Regions from separate parts of the Mesorhizobium sp. M6A.T.Ce.TU.002.03.1.1 genome, predicted to be linked through region 1. Evidence: predicted binding sites of a transcription regulator. Region 1 holds the regulator's gene; each other region holds the start of a gene.
The links. Region 1 encodes PhoB, which activates phosphate uptake and scavenging genes when phosphate is short. Its sites were predicted from a motif close to TGTCATNNANCTGTCAT; they were not measured.

Region 1 (4,533 bases):
GTTGGCGGGAAGCCAGCCGTCGGTATACGCCTCGCCGACATTTTTGATCTTGCCGCTGTCGATGGCATCCTTGAGCACTTCCATGGAGCCGGCGAACAGGAAATCGGCATTCGGATCGGCGCCCGAGCCCTTGATGAAGACGTAGTTGCCTTCCGGCGCCACCTTGAACACTTCGCGGGCCTGCATGCGGCCGACTTCCTGGTTGTCGAAGGTCAGATAGAACACGTCCTTGTTCTCGATCAACCGGTCATAGCCGACGACCGGAATGCCTTCGTCCAGCGCCTTTTGCACCGCCGGCCCGATGGCCGACGCATCTTGCGCAAGGATGATCAGCGCGTTGGCGCCCTGCGAGATCAAGCTCTCGACATCGGTCAGCTGCTTGCCGGGATTGGACTGCGCATCGGCGGAAATATACTTGTCGCCGGCAGCCTCGATCGCCGTCTTCATGGCGGCTTCGTCGGTCTTCCAGCGCTCTTCCTGGAAGTTCGACCACGAAACGCCAATGACCTTGTCCTTCGCCTGTGCGACCGACGCGAGCGTCAGCGACATGGCGACCCCCGCCAGGATGGCGGCTGCGAATCTCTTCATGATAGTCCTCCCTGCGCCGCGTACGGCGCGACCAAACTGGCCCGAAGGCCGACACAAAGGCTCTATTTTTTCGAGCCTCGAAAAAATACTGGTCCAACGCCGAAGCGCTGTCAACATCATTTCTGATGGATTTTGATGTCCCTGCCGACTTTTTTCGAGCCCCGGAATAAACAATGACAGGGCCTTCTGCTTCTGCCAGTATTTGTTGGACGCTGCCGACGGCTTCCGGTTCATGAGCGGCCGCGGCAAGAGGGAGGAAGCAAAAGAATGTCGGTTGGAATCCGTCATGACGATTTGCGTCGGCGCAACCGGGCGATGGTGATTTCGGCCGTACGCCGGGCAGGCCAGCCGTCGCGAACCGAGATCGCCGCGACCACCGGCCTCAGCCATTCGACCATATCGGCGATCTCTTCCGACCTCATCCAGGAAGGCATCCTGACCGAGAGCAAGGCGAGCGAGACGGTTTCGCTGAAACGCGGCCGGCCGCAGGTCGGCCTCAGCCTCAATCCGGAAGCGGCAGCGGTGTTGGCCGTCGTGTTGTCGCTGAATTTCCTCTCGGTCGCCGTCATCGATTATGCCGGACAAGTGGTCGCCGAGGAACAGCGCCGGCTGGACACGCTGACCATGTCGCGCAACGAGCTGATCGACGAATGTGTCGCCATCGTCCGGCGCCGGCTCGAAGATCCCGATCTCGATGTCCAAAGCGTCGCCCGCATCGCGCTGGCGATCCAGGGCATCACCGATTCCCATGCGCGCGCCATGTTGTGGTCGCCGATCACGCCGCAGACGAACATTGCCTTCGCCGACATTCTGGAACGTGAGTTCGGCATCCCGGCCATCATGGAGAACGACTGCAACATGATGGCCGTGGCGCTGCGCTGGCGCGACCCGGATCGCTACCGCGACGATTTCATCGCCATCCTGCTCTCCCACGGCATCGGCATGGGGCTGGTGCTGAAGGGCGAACTGTTCACCGGCACCCATTCCTCAGGCGGCGAATTCGGCCACATGATCCACCGGCCGGGCGGCGCGCTTTGCCGCTGCGGGCGGCGCGGCTGCGTCGAGGCCTATGCCGGCAACTACGCCATCTGGCGCAATGCAAGGCAGTTGAGCGAGAACGCCGAGCCGGTCGCCGATGTCAGCGACGCCGAGATGCGGGCACTGGCGGCCCGGGCGCGCCAGACGGACGGACCGGAGCGCGAAGCCTACCGCAAGGCCGGCGAAGCGCTCGGCTTCGGGCTCGGCAGCCTGTTCGCGTTGATCGATCCGGCGCCGGTCGCCATGGTCGGCGCCAGCGCTGCCGCTTTCGACCTGATCGAGCCGGCCCTGCGCGAGGCCATCGCTCAGACCGCCGGCGGTCAGCATTCGGGTTCGATTTCCTTCGACACCGAGCCGAACGAGCTGCCGCTGATCCGCGAAGGCTGCGCCATGCGAGCGCTGAGCTTCGTCGACCAGGAGATTTTCGCGCCGGGCGCGCAAGGGAAGTCCGGCACGGCCAGGAAGCACGTGGCCTGAACGGAAGAACGCAGCTTGAATTTAGGCAGTCTGTTCAGTCTTCCCTGATCGCATAGCCCGCGCCGCGGATGGTGCGGATGACATCGGGCATGCGACCATTGTTGACCGCCTTGCGCAGCCGGCCGACATGGACGTCCACCGTGCGCTCGTCGATGTAGATCGTCTCGCCCCAGACATTGTCGAGCAACTGGCTGCGCGAGAACACCCGACCCGGGTGCCGCATCATGAATTCGAGCAGCCGGAATTCGGTCGGCCCGAGCCGGATCTCGCTCTTCTTGCGATAGACCCTGTGCGATTCGCGATCGAGCATGATGTCACCGACCTTCAGCACGCTGGACAGCACTTCGGGCTTGGCGCGGCGCAGCAGCGCCTTGACCCTGGCCATGAATTCCGGTGTCGAGAACGGCTTGACCAGATAGTCGTCGGCCCCGGTCGAGAGGCCGCGCACCCGGTCGCTTTCCTCGCCGCGCGCGGTCAGCATGATGATCGGCAGCCGCTCGGTTTCGGGACGCACCCGAAGGCGACGGCAAAGCTCGATGCCCGAAACCGCCGGCACCATCCAGTCGAGCACCAGAAGATCGGGCACGTTTTCCTGAAGCCGGATTTCGGCCTCGTCGCCGCGCGTCACCACCTCGACCTGATAGCCTTCGGATTCCAGATTGTAGCGAAGGAGGACGCCCAGCGGCTCTTCGTCCTCCACCACCATGATGCGCGGCGCGATCATCGGCCGGTTACCCCTGTCATGTCGCCGACGCCGACATCGTCGTTTCGTCGAGCTTCGGTCGATCCGCCGGCAATTGCTGCCCGGTCACGACATAGTAGGCGTTTTCGGCGATGTTGGTGACATGATCGCCGATACGCTCGAGATTCTTGGCGCAGAACAGAAGATGCGTGCAGGCGGTGATGTTGCGCGGGTCCTCCATCATGTAGGTCAGGAGTTCGCGAAAAACCGCCGTGTATTTCACGTCGATCTTCTCGTCGGCGGCGCGCAGCTCTTTCAACGCGCCGGCGTTGCGCGACACATAGTGCTCGACCACGCCGCGGAGCTGCTCGAGAACGAGATCCGCCATCGCGTCGATACCGTGCGAGAGATTACGCGGCGTGGCGCTCTGACCGACGGCGTTGACCCGCTTGGCTATGTTCTTGGCCAGGTCGCCGATGCGCTCGAGATCGCCGGCCATCCGGATTGCGCCAACCACGGCGCGCAGATCTTGCGCCATCGGCTGCCGCTTGGCGATCAGCGTGATCGCGCTGTCGTCGAGTTCACGCTGCCGCGCATCCATGATGGCGTCATCCGAGACGACGCGCTGCGCCATCGCATTGTCTGACGCGAGCAACGCGCGGATCGACGCTGCGACCATCGCGGCGGCGAGCTCGTCCATGTCGCGGATCAGCCTGTCGATGTGCTCCAATTCCTCGTCGAAAGATGCGACGGTATGTTCACCCATGATACTGTCCTCGTGCTCGAAATTCGCCGGACCGCTTAGCCGAACCGGCCGGTGATGTAGTCTTGGGTGCGCTTGTCGTCGGGGTTGGTGAACATCTTATCGGTCGCGCCCTCCTCGACCAGATAGCCGAGATGGAACATCGCCGTGCGCTGCGACACGCGCGCTGCCTGCTGCATCGAATGGGTGACGATGACGATCGTGTAGTTCTGGCGCAGTTCGTCAATCAGTTCCTCGACACGGGCGGTGGCGATCGGATCGAGCGCAGAACACGGCTCGTCCATCAGGATCACTTCCGGTGACACAGCGATGGCGCGCGCAATGCACAGACGCTGCTGTTGGCCACCGGAAAGGCCAGTGCCCGACTCGAGCAGGCGATCCTTGACCTCGTTGAACAGGCCGGCCTTCTTCAGGCTCGATTCGACGATGCCGTCCAACTCCGCCTTGCTCCTGGCCAGACCGTGAATGCGCGGACCGTAGGCGACGTTTTCGTAGATCGACTTCGGAAACGGGTTCGGCTTCTGGAACACCATGCCGACGCGAGCTCGCAGCTCGACGACATCGATTTTCGGGTCGTAGACATCCTCGTTGTCGAGCGTGATCTTGCCGCTTACCCGCGCGATGTCGATCGTGTCGTTCATTCGATTCAAGCAACGCAGAAAGGTCGACTTGCCGCAGCCCGATGGGCCGATCAACGCCGTCACCTGGTTCTCGCGGACATCGAGATCCACGTCGAACAGAGCTCGCTTCTCGCCGTAATGAACGGAGACCTTTTCGCCCTTCATCTTGATCGAAGGCTCGTTGGTTCCGCTACTCAGTTTCTGCTCGACGCTGGCTTCCGTCATGATGTTCATATCCTCTACTCCTTACCAGCGCCGCTCGAAGCGCCTGCGCAGTATCACCGCGATGGCATTCATGATGACCAAAAACACCAGCAAAATCAAAATCGCCGCCGAAGTCTTCTGCTGGAACCCCGCTTCAGGAA
Region 2 (4,533 bases), on a different contig from region 1:
CGGGTTGCAATGCGCCGCCGGTCTTTGAGCTTGGCGAAGAGGTTCTCGACCTTGTGGCGCTGGCGATAGAGTGCCCTGTCGTAGGGATATGGGACTTTCCGACTTCGGCTCGACGGGATGCTAAGGCTCGATGCCTTTGTTCCACAAAGCCTCGCGAAATGGCGCTGTCATAACCGCGATCCGCAATCAGGGCTTTGGCAGGGCGGCAGGGCATCGAGAACCATGCGTGCCCCTTTGTGGCCGCTCATCTGGCCTGCAGCGCATCCTTCCATTGCAGGCCATGCTTGATGACGTAAACGCATCCTCGAGGCATCGCGGCGCAAGCAACTGCTGCTGCAACCACCCGTCTTGGCTGCGGTCCTGACGCGGCTGGCCCAAACAAGCCGCTCATCGCTCGGCGGAGATTTCAAAATACCGCTTGCAAAATGCAATCAGTATGGCTAAAAGCAACTGCTTGCATTTCACAACTGGTCTCGAGGGAGGTACTCATGTCCAAGCTTCGCGTCAACGCTTTCACCCTGTCAATCGACGGCTATGGCGCCGGTCCCGACCAGGACCTGAAAGAGCCGCTGGGCGTAGGTGGGGAAGCCCTGCACAACTGGATGTTCGGCACCCGGACCTTCCGCAACATGTCTGGCGACGATCGCGGGACCACAGACACGGACGACGGGTTCGTGGCGCGCAGCTTCGAAAATGTTGGGGCGTGGATAATGGGCCGCAACATGTTCGGGCCGATCCGCGGCGAGTGGCCGGATGAAAGCTGGAAAGGCTGGTGGGGAGACAATCCACCCTACCATGTGCCGGTCTTCGTGCTCACCCACCATCCGCGGAATCCCATCGTCATGGCGGGCGGCACGACCTTCTATTTTGTGACCGACGGTATCCACTCAGCGCTGGAAAAGGCGAAAGCAGCGGCTGATGGCAAGGATGTCCGGCTCGGCGGTGGTGTCGCCACGGTCCGGCAATATCTCAGGGAAAAGCTCATCGACGACATGCATCTGGCGATATCGCCGATGCTGCTCGGCTCCGGCGAGAACCTTTTTGCCGGCATCGACATGCTCAAGCTCGGCTACCGGTGCAGCGAGCAGGTCGCGACGCCGAATGCCACGCACGTCATCATCAAGCGCGCGTAGTCTCACTGAGGCGCAGCCCTCTGCGCCGCGATCCTTCGCGCCCCCTCTGTCCTGCCGGACATCTCCCCCACACGGGGGGAGATCGGATGTCGCGCCGGCTTTCGCCAATCATCAGCGTTGCAAGATTGGCACCGTCGGCGACGCTGCCAATCTCCCCCCTCGTGGGGGAGATGTCCGGCAGGACAGAGGGGGGCGCGAAGGAATGCCGCCCGTCCGGGTCTTTAGCAGTCCCAGATGATCAATACTTCTCCGGCACGTACAGCTCGCGCGGCAGCACCTGGCGCTCGTATTGGGGATTGAACACGCGGTCGGGTAGCGTGATCTCATCGTGCGGCACCTCCTCGTAAGGCATCTGCTTGAGGAGATGATCGATGCAGTTCAGCCGCGCCCGCTTCTTGTCGTTACCCTCGACGATGAACCAAGGAGCTTCGGGAATGTTGGTGCGGGCGAACGTCTCTTCCTTGGCCTTGGTGTACTGCTCCCAGCGCACGCGCGACTGCAGGTCCATCGGTGAGAGCTTCCACTGCTTCATCGGATCATGGATGCGCATCTGGAAGCGCATCTGCTGCTCCTCGTCGGTGATGGAGAACCAGTATTTGACCAGCGTGACGCCGGACCGGACGAGCATGCGCTCGAACTCCGGCACGTCGCGGAAGAACTCCTCGACCTGATCCGGTTCGGCAAATCCCATCACCCTTTCGACGCCGGAGCGGTTGTACCATGAGCGGTCGAACAGCACGATCTCGCCGCCTGCCGGCAGATGCGGGACGTAGCGCTGGAAATACCATTGCGATTTCTCGCGCTCGGTCGGTGCAGGCAGTGCTACGACGCGGCAGATGCGCGGATTGAGCCGCTGGGTGATGCGCTTGATGACGCCACCCTTGCCGGCCGAGTCGCGGCCCTCGAAAACCACCACCAGCTTCTTCTTGTGGTAAGCCACCCAGGACTGCAGCTTGATCAATTCGGATTGCAGCGTGATCAGGTCGCGAAAATACTGCATGCGATCCATCGAGGGCGGATGCGCGTTCTTGTAGATCTTGGCGATTTCCAGCGACAGCGCGGGTTCCGACATTTCCAGCTCGTAGTCTTCGTCGAGCGTGTCGGCTAGCTCCGCTTCCAGCCAATCCCTGGCAGGAGAATTCTGTTTTGCTTCGGTCATTTATGCTGCTCCGCGTGCACGCCCGTGTCGGCGTCCGGCCTGCCGGCCGAGATCGAACACCTTGAGCCGACTTGCATACAGGCCGGCAATGACGGTTTTATTGCAGCCGGCTCGTGCGCCGGTCACCCAAATCCGTAAGATGTGATCGATCCGCCCTCCATGGGATGGGCGACAAGCCGCGCGACTTGTCCTACAAATGCCAGGCTCCTTCGGGCAGCCTTCGAAGCACCGCCTTCTCAACGCAATTGCGAGGATCTGACATGGAGTACCGCACTCTCGGCCGTTCCGGGCTGAAGGTTTCGACGCTGACCATGGGCACCATGACCTTTGGCGGCGCCGGCGCGTTTTCGGCGGTCGGAAAGACCGATCTCGACGAGGCGCGCCGGATGATCGACCTCTGCATCGATTCCGGCATCAATCTCATCGACACCGCCAACGTCTATTCGAACGGGCTTTCGGAAGAGATCATCGGCGAAGCGCTCGGCGGCAAACGCAAGGGCGATGTGCTGATCGCCTCCAAGGCGCGCATGCGGATCGGCGATGGCCCCAACGACGAAGGGCTGTCGCGCTACCATCTGATCCGCGAGTGCGAGAAAAGCCTGAAGCGCCTCAGGACCGATGTCATCGACATCTATTTCCTGCACGAATGGGACGGCACGACGCCGCTCGAGGAGACCATCGCCGCGCTCGACACGCTCGTCAGCCAGGGCAAGGTCCGCTATGTCGGCTGTTCCAACTATTCCGGCTGGCAAGTGATGAAGGCACTGGGGATCAGCGATCGCCAGCACCAGCCGCGCTTCGTCACCCAGCAGATCCACTACACGCTGGAAGCGCGCGAAGCCGAATATGAATTGTTGCCGATCTCGGTCGATCAGGGGCTTGGCGTGCTGGTGTGGAGCCCGCTTGCCGGTGGATTGCTGTCCGGCAAATATCACCGCGACCAGGCCACCTCCCGTCAGCTCAGCGGCTGGAAAGAACCGCCGATCCGCGACGAGGACCGGCTGTGGCGGATCGTCGACGTGCTTGCCTATATCGGCAAGAACCATGGCGTGTCGGCAGCACAGGTGGCGCTTGCCTGGCTGCTCGGCCGGCCGGCCGTTAGCTCGCTGGTCATCGGCGGCCGGACCGAAGCGCAGTTCAAGGACAATATCGCCGCCGCCAGCCTGGTTCTGACCAGCGATGAGCGCGCACGCCTGGACGCTGTGAGCAGGCCTCCTGTTCTCTACCCCTATTGGCACCAGCAGTTCACCGCAAAAGACCGGTTCGGTCCGGCTGATCTGGTCCTCGACCGGGATGCTATCTGAGGGATCGGAAGAATCTCGGCACACCTTAGTCCAGGTTTCTGCATCTGCAGCAGCATTAGCTGACTGCGCTTCAAACTCCGCAATGCTGCTGCAATCTTGGTGGTGAAAACACCAGGTGCGCAAAAAAGCGGTGAGGGTGATGAGAATCCTACTGATAGAGGACGAGAGGCAACTGGCAGATGCGCTGTCGGTGGCACTGAAAAAGCATGGCATCGTCACCGACCACACGATGCATCTCGCCGACGCAATCGAGCTGACGCACCAGAACGTTTATGATGCGATCCTCCTGGACCGCCGCTTGCCCGACGGCGAGGGATTGACCTTTATCCCGGCATTGCAGCGAACAGGAACCGACACGCCGATCATCGTGCTGACGGCGCGCAACGAGCCAATGGAGCGTGTCGAGGGTCTCGACGTCGGCGCTGACGATTATCTGGGCAAGCCGTTTCTTGTCGAAGAGCTGATGGCTCGTTTGCGGGCTGTTCTGCGGCGACCGGCAAGCCTGGCGGACCTTCACATTGCCGTCGGTCGAATGGTGATCGATCCCTTGCATTTGAGCGTGACCGTCGACGCGATCCCGCTCGATCTGCCCAGACGCGAACTTCTCGTTCTGGCGGCGCTCGCCAAGCGGAAAGACAAAACCGTCCTTCGGTCGACGCTTGAGGCGGCGGTCTACAATTACGAAGAAGATATCCAGTCGAACGCGCTCGACGCGCATATTTCCAGGCTGCGCAAGCGGCTGCTGGATGCCGGCGCCGGCGTCGCGATCCACAGTATCCGGGGCGTCGGATATCTGCTGAAGGAAGAATAATGCGCGCGGCCAACAGATTGAATCCTTCACTTTGGTGGAAGCTGAGTTGGCAGCTCAGTCTCGTCATCGTCGCCGTGGTTGCCGCAGTGATCATCGGACTTTGCATATGGGCCACTACGGTCATGT
Region 3 (4,533 bases), on a different contig from region 1:
ACCTTGTGCGCAAAGATCAAGCAGATATCGACGAATCGATGTGCAAATCGATGAAGGCCGCCGATCCGGATGCGGCCTGCTGACCGATTGTGGTCTTAAGGGGGTTAGATGCTGCGCTTCTTTTCTTATGTTTTGGTGCTAGGCCTTGGCGTAGTCGTAGGCGCATTGGGCGGCGGACTCATAGGCGAAGTCGGTGGCTCCGCGATCGGTGGAATCGGAGCGGTCTGCAGGACCATCGATACCGCGGTGGGCCAAAAGCTGATGACGCAAGAGCAGGCGAACACACTTGCAAGCTCCCTTGTCGCACAGCTTGGCCTCGACAAAGCCGATCTAAAAGCCGCAATGGCAAAGTTCGGTCCACCTGAGGAAAAGACTGCTTGCGCCATCGCTGCCGAGACGCTCTGACCGCCAGAAATGGAAATCGAAACGTTCAGTGAGCTGAATACTGTTCTTCGTGGGAAAAGAGGACTCGATTGCTGCAATCTTGCTTTTGATCGTCACCGCGATTTCGACAGCACTGCCGGTGCACGCAAAAGAAGTGAACCACCGATTGCCGAACGAGCATAAGGCCGGTCCTATCTTTAACGATGCGGACGCTCAGAAAAAGTGCCCTCAGGTGTGCGGAAATAGTTCCTGGTCCGGTCTGTGGCGGACCACCGTCTGGGGGACCATGTCGGTTTGTTCCTGTTCAAGAGGATCATCCGGTTCTTCTTTTCCCACCGGTCGTGAAACCTCCTGCAACGCGCCTTCGAACGAGGCTTGCGGGGGCTGTCAGGTTACCTGCCCGGCAGGTAAGCAGGCATCATGCATAGAGGGTGAGGTCCACGGCGAAACGTCGCCAGTTTGCTGGACGAACGCCAAATGTGAATGCAACTGACTTTTATCAAATCATCGCCATGCCGCCATTCACGTGGATGGTCTGGCCGGTGACATAGGCAGCTTCGTTGGAGGCGAGGTAGGCGACGGCGGAAGCGACTTCGGCGGTGGTGCCCATGCGCCGTGTCGGGATCGCCGCCATGATCGCCTCTTTCTGCTTGTCGTTGAGCTTGTCGGTCATCGCCGATTCGATGAAGCCCGGGGCGACGCAGTTGACGGTGATGTTGCGGGTGGCGATCTCCTGCGCCAGCGACTTGGAAAAGCCGATCATGCCGGCCTTGGAGGCGCAGTAATTGGTCTGGCCAGGATTGCCGGTGACGCCGACCACCGAGGTGATGTTGATGATGCGGCCGTGCCGGCGCCGCATCATCGGATGGGTGAGCTCGCGGGTCAGCCTGAACACGGCGGTCAGATTGACCTCGATCACGCTATCCCAGTCGGCGTCCGCCATGCGCACGAACAGCCCGTCCTTGGTAATGCCGGCGTTGTTGACGAGAATGTCGACGCCTTCGAGATCGGCCTCGGCCTTCTGGCCGAGCGCCTTGACCTCGTCGCGGTTGGAAAGGTTGGCCGGAAACAGCTTGACCCGGTCGCCGAGCTCGGCAGCCAGCGTCTCCAGCTTTTCGACGCGGGTGCCGTGCAGGCCGACGATGGCGCCCTGCTCATGCAGCATCCGGGCGATCGCCTCGCCGATGCCTCCCGATGCGCCTGTGACGAGCGCCTTGCGGCCGGTCAATTCGAACATGTCTTGTCTCCTGATCTAAGAGAACACCCTTCACACGGGTGGGGTCAAATCGTGGTTCGGTTATGCGAACGCCGCCAATGCCGCCTCGACATCCGCCGCCGTGCCGACAGCGCCTGTGGCGATTTCGCGGTTGATGCGCCGCGCCAGTCCCGACAGCACCTTGCCGGCGCCCACCTCGTAGAGCGTCGCAACGCCATTCGCGCCGAACCACTCCACCGTTTCGCGCCAGCGCACGCGGCCGGTCACCTGTTCGACCAAGCGGCGGGCGATGGCGTCCGGATCGCTGGACGGGGTGACCGACACGTTGGAGACCACGGGCACGGAAGGCGCGTTCTTCGTCACCCCGGCCAGCGCCTCGCGCATGATCTCGGCCGCCGGTGTCATCAGCGCCGAATGGAAAGGCGCGGAGACCTGCAGCATCAGCGCCCGCTTGGCGCCCTTTTCCGTGCACAGCTTCGCCGCCAGTTCGACTGCCGCCCTGGCGCCGGAGATCACCAACTGGCCACCGCCATTGTCGTTGGCGATCTGGCAAACTGAACCTTTGGCCGCCTCAGCGCAGGCGGCTTCAACATCGGCCTGTTCCAGCCCGATGATCGCCGCCATGGCGCCTTCGCCGGCCGGCACTGCCGCCTGCATGGCATTGCCGCGGATACGCAAGAGCCGGGCTGCATCGGCGACCGACACGAAACCGGCGGCGGCAAGTGCCGAATATTCGCCGAGCGAATGGCCGGCGACATAGGCGACTTTGTCCTTCAGCGAGAATCCGCGCGATTCCAGCGCGTGGATTGCGGCAAGCGACACAGCCATCAGCGCCGGCTGGGCATTAGCGGTCAGCGTCAACGTCTCTTCCGGCCCTTCCCAGATCAGCTTCGACAGGTTTTCGCCGAGCGCGTCGTCGACCTCTTCGAAGATCTTCCGCGATTCCGGAAAAGCGTCGGCGAGGTCCTTGCCCATGCCGACGGCCTGACTGCCCTGTCCCGGAAAGGTGAATGCGACGGCCATCTGTGGCTCCCAAGCGGCTGATTTTTCCTGCCTGTGACGCAAGGCAGGCGGGCAAGTCAAGTCCGCCATCAGCCCAATCCGAGCCGCTCCGGCTCGGCATCGCTGGCCGAGTGCCTGTTCCAAAAGGCTTTTTGTCGATCACTCATGATGAAAATCGCTCACGATTCGTTTGCTGGCTCTTCTTATTTCAGCCACAGGCGCTAGCTTTTTGTGACATATCGATGACAGCTCAATGACGCTTTTGTGTATGGTCGGGGGAATTGTAAGTTGGCAAGGACTAGGAAAGGCGCCGGCAAGGCCGCGCCACAGTTTCTGGAAGGCGATCCGGCCACCGGCTATCTGCCGGGCCGGAAATGGCCCGTTATCCGCTATGGCCTCGTCAGCCTGCTCGCTGCCGCCATTCTGGTGTTTGCGGTCGAACTGATCGTGCGCGGCGACTTTGCCGGCACCGTCGCCTTCTTCCTGCAGCCGTTCAAGCCGGGCTGGACCACCATCATCATTTTCGCGTTGATCCTCATCGGTCTCGATGCCGTGCTCGGCCGCAGCCACCAGAGCCTGATGATCGTCGCGCCGCTGACGCTGGCGCTGGCCTTTGTCGGCCATCAGAAATCGCTCTATCTCGGCGATCCGCTCTATCCGACCGATTTCTTGTATTCACGCCAGATCGTGGCGCTGATGCCGCTTCTGGTGCGCGAACGCCCGGGGACCGCCATCGCTATGGCGGTCGGCATCGTTGGCGGCCTATCGCTGCTCGTCTATGGCTGGCGACTATGGCGCCGCCGGGTACCGGCGCTCAGCCGTAAGGGCCGCCTTGCCCGGCTGACATTGACAGTGCCGCTGCTCGCCTTCTTCGTCTCAATCATGGATTACGCGACCTTCTCGTGGACGCGTGACCGGTTGCAGATCATCCCGATCATGTGGGACCAGAAGGAAAACTACGCCTCCAACGGCTTCGCGCTCGCCTTCGCGCTCAACGTGCCGATGGCCCACGTCTCGGCGCCTGCGGGCTATTCCGACAAGTCGATCGCGGCAATCGACAGGCGTGACGTGACGGTCTCCGTACCGGCCGAGAAGCCCGACATCATCATCGTCATGAGCGAATCCTTCTGGGATCCGACCGAGTTGCCCGGCGTCACCATCACGCCCGATCCGATTCCCAATGTGCGGACGCTGCGCTCGGGCTCGATGTTCTCGCCCGAATTCGGCGGCATGACCGCCAATGTCGAGTTCGAGGCGCTGACCGGCTTTTCCAATGCCTTCCTGCCGGCCGGCAGCATCCCTTACCAGCAATATGTCCGCGCTCCGGTGCCGTCGATGGCCACGTTCCTGAAGAGCCAAGGCTATGAGACGCGCGCCATCCATCCGGGCACGAGCTGGTTCTGGAACCGCACGCCGGTCTATGCGGATTTCGGTTTCGACGACTTCAAGTCGGAGGAAAACCTGCCATATCTCGAAAAGCGCGGGCCGCTGGCCTCGGACGCGGCGATGACCGACGAGATCATCCGCGAGGCCGACGCCACCGACGATCCGTTCTTCTTCTTCGCCGTCAGCCTGCAGAACCACGGTCCCTATGAGCCGAATCGCTACTACAATCCGACCCACAAGGTGCAGGCGCCGACCAGCCAATGGGCGAAGGATTCGCTGCTGAGCTTCACAGAGGGAGCATCCGACGCCGACAAGGGCCTCGAGCGCCTTGTCGAATGGGCGAAGAACCGCCAGCGGCCGACGGTCATCGCCTTCTTCGGCGACCATCTGCCGCCGCTCGGTCCGGTCTATGTCGAAACCGGCTTCCTCAAGGACAATGTCGCGCCGCGCAAGGAGTCGCCTGACCAGATGCTGCGGCATCACCAGACGCCGCTGATCGTATGGTCGAACCGCACCGGACCGGCCGCGGAAATGGGCGCGGTAAG
Region 4 (4,533 bases), on a different contig from region 1:
GGTCGACCAGCGAATTCATCTTCATCCAGATGCGGGCCGGCCTGCCCTCCAGCGCATGGGCAATCTCGGCCGAAATGTGCTTGAGGATGCGCTTGCGCAGCGTGAAGGGCGAGATGGCCAGCCGCATCTCCTCGGTCGGCTCGGCGTAGCCGGTGATGAAGTTGAACAGCTGGGCGACATCGCGGGCGATCGTCGGATCGGTGGTGAAGAAGGACAAGTCGGTGTAGATGCGCGCGGTGACCGGGTGGTAGTTGCCGGTGCCGAGATGCACGTAGTTGCGCAGCTTGCCGTCCTCGCGCCGCACCACCAGCGACATTTTTGCGTGGGTCTTCAGCTCGAGGAAGCCGAACACGACCTGAACGCCGGCGCGCTCGAGATCGCGGGCCCAGCGGATGTTGGCTTCCTCGTCGAAACGCGCCTTGAGCTCGACCAGCGCCGTCACCGACTTGCCGGCCTCGGCCGCGTCGACCAAGGCGCGCACGATCGGGCTGTCGTTCGAGGTGCGATAGAGCGTCTGCTTGATCGCCACCACTTCCGGATCGGCCATCGCCTGGCGCAGGAACTGCACCACCACATCGAAGGATTCGTAGGGGTGGTGAACGATGATGTCCTTCTCGCGTATAGCAGCGAAACAGTCACCGCCATGCTCGCGGATGCGCTCGGGAAAGCGCGGATTATAGGGCGTGAACTTGAGATCGTCGCGGGCGATGGCGACGATCTCGGAAATCTGGCTGAGCGCCAGCGGACCGGTGAGCACGCTGATGCGGCTCGACGAGACGCCAAGCTCGCCGGCGACGAACTCGCGCAGCTCGGCCGGCATCAGCTTGTCGAATTCGATGCGGATGACCGAGCCGCGGCGGCGGCGCTTCAGCGCCGTCTCGAACAGGCGCACGAGATCCTCGGACTCCTCCTCGACCTCGATGTCACTGTCGCGGATGATGCGGAACGTGCCGGAGCCCTTGACTTCGTAGCCGGGGAACAGCTTGCCGATATAGAGGCCGACCGCCTCTTCCAGTGGAATGAAGCGGACATGACGCTTGCGGTCCGGCAAGCGGATGAAGCGCTTCAGCGCCACCGGCAGACGCAACAGCGCACTCATCTCCTCGCCATTCCTGCGATGGCGCAGTTGCAGGGCCATCGAGAAGCCGAGATTGGGAATGAACGGGAACGGATGCGCCGGGTCGATCGAAAGCGGTGTGAGCACCGGAAAGACCTGCTCCTGGAAATGATCCTCGAGCCAGGTCTTCTCGTCCTTGGTCAGCGCATCGCGGCTGATGCTCTCGATGCCTTCCTTGTCGAGCAGCAGCATCAGCGCGGAAAGGCTATTCTGCTGATCCTCCTGCAGACGCTCGACCTCGCGCAGCAGCTGTTCCAGCTGTTGTTCGGGGGTGCGGCCGTCCGGGCTCTTCAGCGTGATGCCTTCGCGAACCTGGCCGGCGAGACCGGCGACGCGGACCATGAAGAACTCGTCGAGATTGGCGGCGGATATCGACAGGAAGCGGACACGCTCGAGCAGCGGATGATTGGCGTTCAGCGACTCCTCAAGGACGCGGCGGTTGAATTGCAGCCAGGAAAACTCGCGGTTGACGAAGCGGTCCGGGTTGCCGCCCTCTGGGCTCGCCACCTCGACAGTGGTGAATTCGCTCTGCACCGGCTTTAGTTCGTTCATGGTTCCTGCTCGTTTCGCACCCGCTGCCCAGAGCGTCACGCGTCGTTCCGGATGCGCAAAGGACGCTCTACCACTTTTAAGCTACGCATGATCCCCAGCGAAACCGAATTCGATTTTCGCGGCCATGCCTTAACCGGCTTAGCTTATCCTGTGACAGGCTTTTACGACAGTTTGATTTCATCGATCTTGCAAAGAGACAGCTTATGATCCAGATGCAATCCAGGTACAGCGCAGCGCGTCCTTTGGACGCGCAAAGGACGCGGTAGAATTTTGATTTTGCGCATGATCCGAGGTCATGCGGCAAATTTAGGAGACGACGATGGCAGCCGGTTCCATTCCCCATTTCCAGAACGATGCGGGCTATGCGGCGATCGACATCGGCGTCAAGGAATTCATGTGCACCGGCGCCAACCCGCCTTTCGACCATCCGCATGTGTTTCTCGACATGGGCGACGACAATGAAAAGGTCTGCCCCTATTGCTCGACGCTTTATCGCTATTCGCCAAAGCTGAAGGCGACGGAAACGCAGCCTGCGGGATGCCTGTATATCGACCAGGCCGCCTGACGCGCACGTCATCCCTATGGACGACACGCGGTCCGGGCAGGTCGTCATCGTCGGAGCCGGCGTCGCCGGACTGACTGCGGCGCTGGCATTTTCCGAGCGCGGCTATCTGGTGCGGCTGTTTGAGCAGGCGCCGCGCCTCGAAGCGGCCGGCGCCGGCATCCAGCTCTCACCCAACGCGACGCGCATCCTTCGCCAGCTCGGCGTGCTCGACCGGCTGTTGCCGGCGGCGGTGCGGCCGGAGGCGGTCGTGCTCAAGGACGCCGCCACGCTGCGCGAGCTGGCGCGGGTGCCGCTTGGCGAAGCAGCCGAAAGGCGCTGGCAGGCGCCCTATCTCGTCGCTCATCGGGCTGATCTGCAAGAGGCGCTGATGGCGCGCCTTGCCGAACAGCCGGACATCAGTCTCGTCACCGGAGCGCGCGTCGGCGGCGTCGCGGCAGGACCACACCATACCACGGCAACAGTCGAGATTGCCGGCAAGACCATCGAAGCCGACGGCTTTCTGCTGATCGGTGCCGACGGCGTCTGGTCGGCGATCCGTGCTTTTGGCGGATTTGCCGCCCAAAGCCGGTTTTCGGGCGAGCTTGCCTGGCGCGCGACGGTCAGCGCAGACAGTGTCGCGGGAGAAGCCGTTGCGGCGGTTGGCGCCGCCAATTGCGTGACCGCCTTCCTGCATCCCGGCTTCCACCTCGTCGCCTATCCGGTCAGCAATGGCGCGGCGTTCAATCTGGCCGCCTTCACCAGGGGCGAGATCATCGCCGAGGGCTGGTCGGGCCACGCCGACCCCGAAATCCTCGTCGGCGCCATGCGTGGCACGGCGGCAGCACTGGCCCGGCTTGCCGAGGATGCCGGCCTGTGGACGGCATGGCCGATCCATACTGTCGACCAGGCACAGCCATGGACGACGCCCGCCGGCATCGCGCTGATCGGTGATGCGGCGCATGCGATGACGCCGTTTGCGGCGCAGGGCGCGGCGATGGCGATCGAGGATGCCGCGACCCTTGCCGGCTTTGTCGCCGCCTCGCCCGCCGATCCATGGGGCGCGCTTGCTGCCTGGGAAAAAATGCGGCGGCCGCGCATTGCCAAAGTCGCCCGCCGCGGCGCCGTCAACCGCTTTGCCTGGCACGCTTCCGGGCCGGTGGCGGTCGCGCGCAACCTGTTCCTGAAGCTGCGCTCGCCCGAAAAGCTCGCGGCGGATTTGGACTGGCTCTATGGCTGGCAGGCGCCGGACTCTGGCGGCCAATAGCGCCAGGCATCAATTATAAATCCGCATCGATAGGTCCAGCGTGGCCGGCAGCGGATTCCACCAGCCTGTCCGCAGGCCGGCGATACGCAGAGCAGCCGCGGTCCAGGTGTTGCAGCCGACCAGCGCGTTGAAATGGCCGTTGGCTTCGTAGAAGCGGTCGAACCTGGAATAGGCGGCGTTCTCGATCGGGATCGGGCCGTTCGGCCCTTGCTGGAAACTCGCGGCGATGAAGTCGAGCAACGCCGCAAAACGCTCCTCGCCGACGTCGAAGCCGGCAACGTCGGGGTGCGGCTCGGCAATGTTGCCGGCGACATCGATATGCATCACCGAAGCGTCACGGGTCAGCGCCTTCATCACCGGCATGGCCTTCAGCTCCGACCAGGTCGGCGTCTCCAGATAGAAGGCGCGCCCGCCCCAGCCGAAGACGATGTAGCGGACCTCGGCCATGTCGGCGGGAATGCCGCCATCGACCAGGAAATGGAAGCGCTTGCGCACGTCGTCATCGACCGGAATGGCGATATCGGTGTGGATCGGGTTTTTCAGCACCAGGATGTGCCTGCTGGCGATAGGATCGGCGGCCGCCGCCGGCAAGAGCGGCCGTGGAATGAATGTGCCCAGCACCACGGCGAGCACGATTGCCACCACCAGAATGGCGAGAAAACGCCCGAGCTTTTTCATGAAGGACAGCTTTTTCATGAGCGACGGCCTTGCAATCGGGGCGCGATCGCCGGCTGACAGCTCAGACGCAAAAGAGCCCGGCCGGGTTTCGGCCGGGCTCTTTTGATTTGCGCGAGAGCGATCAGTGCAGGATCTGCGACAGGAACAGTTTTGTGCGCTCGTGGCGTGGATGGTCGAAGAACTCGGCTGGCGTGTTCTGCTCGACGATCTGGCCCTGATCCATGAAGATCACCCGGTTGGCGACCTTGCGGGCAAAGCCCATCTCGTGGGTGACGCAGAGCATGGTCATGCCCTCTTCGGCGAGGCCGACCATCGTCTCCAGCACTTCCTTGATCATTTCCGGATCGAGCGCCGAGGTCGGCTCGTCGAACAGCATGA

Region 2: a site for PhoB is predicted at 2,381-2,397, ahead of ppk2 (polyphosphate kinase 2). Genes of this name have one in related genera too.
Region 3: a site for PhoB is predicted at 2,845-2,861, ahead of EOC93_RS24885 (LTA synthase family protein). Genes of this name have one in related genera too.
Region 4: a site for PhoB is predicted at 1,833-1,849, ahead of EOC93_RS19275 (RNA degradosome polyphosphate kinase). Genes of this name have one in related genera too.

Annotation. Positions count from the first base shown of each region.
Region 1 is NZ_RZTI01000016.1:38,405-42,937, forward strand. Features, by position in the region: gene xylF (D-xylose ABC transporter substrate-binding protein) at 1-588, opposite strand, end outside; gene EOC93_RS07710 (ROK family protein) at 856-2,103, shown strand; gene phoB (phosphate regulon transcriptional regulator PhoB) at 2,138-2,827, opposite strand; gene phoU (phosphate signaling complex protein PhoU) at 2,844-3,551, opposite strand; gene pstB (phosphate ABC transporter ATP-binding protein PstB) at 3,587-4,402, opposite strand; gene pstA (phosphate ABC transporter permease PstA) at 4,415-4,533, opposite strand, start outside.
Region 2 is NZ_RZTI01000142.1:3,640-8,172, forward strand. Features, by position in the region: gene EOC93_RS28325 (dihydrofolate reductase family protein) at 489-1,133, shown strand; gene ppk2 (polyphosphate kinase 2) at 1,372-2,292, opposite strand; gene EOC93_RS28335 (aldo/keto reductase) at 2,553-3,596, shown strand; gene EOC93_RS28340 (response regulator transcription factor) at 3,736-4,407, shown strand; gene EOC93_RS28345 (HAMP domain-containing sensor histidine kinase) at 4,407-4,533, shown strand, end outside.
Region 3 is NZ_RZTI01000105.1:11,419-15,951, reverse strand. Features, by position in the region: gene EOC93_RS24910 (hypothetical protein) at 1-83, shown strand, start outside; gene EOC93_RS24905 (hypothetical protein) at 109-405, shown strand; gene fabG (3-oxoacyl-[acyl-carrier-protein] reductase) at 884-1,621, opposite strand; gene fabD (ACP S-malonyltransferase) at 1,682-2,623, opposite strand; gene EOC93_RS24885 (LTA synthase family protein) at 2,891-4,533, shown strand, end outside.
Region 4 is NZ_RZTI01000065.1:12,913-17,445, forward strand. Features, by position in the region: gene EOC93_RS19275 (RNA degradosome polyphosphate kinase) at 1-1,669, opposite strand, end outside; gene EOC93_RS19280 (zinc-finger domain-containing protein) at 1,989-2,234, shown strand; gene EOC93_RS19285 (FAD-dependent monooxygenase) at 2,251-3,477, shown strand; gene EOC93_RS19290 (TIGR02117 family protein) at 3,487-4,155, opposite strand; gene EOC93_RS19295 (amino acid ABC transporter ATP-binding protein) at 4,277-4,533, opposite strand, start outside.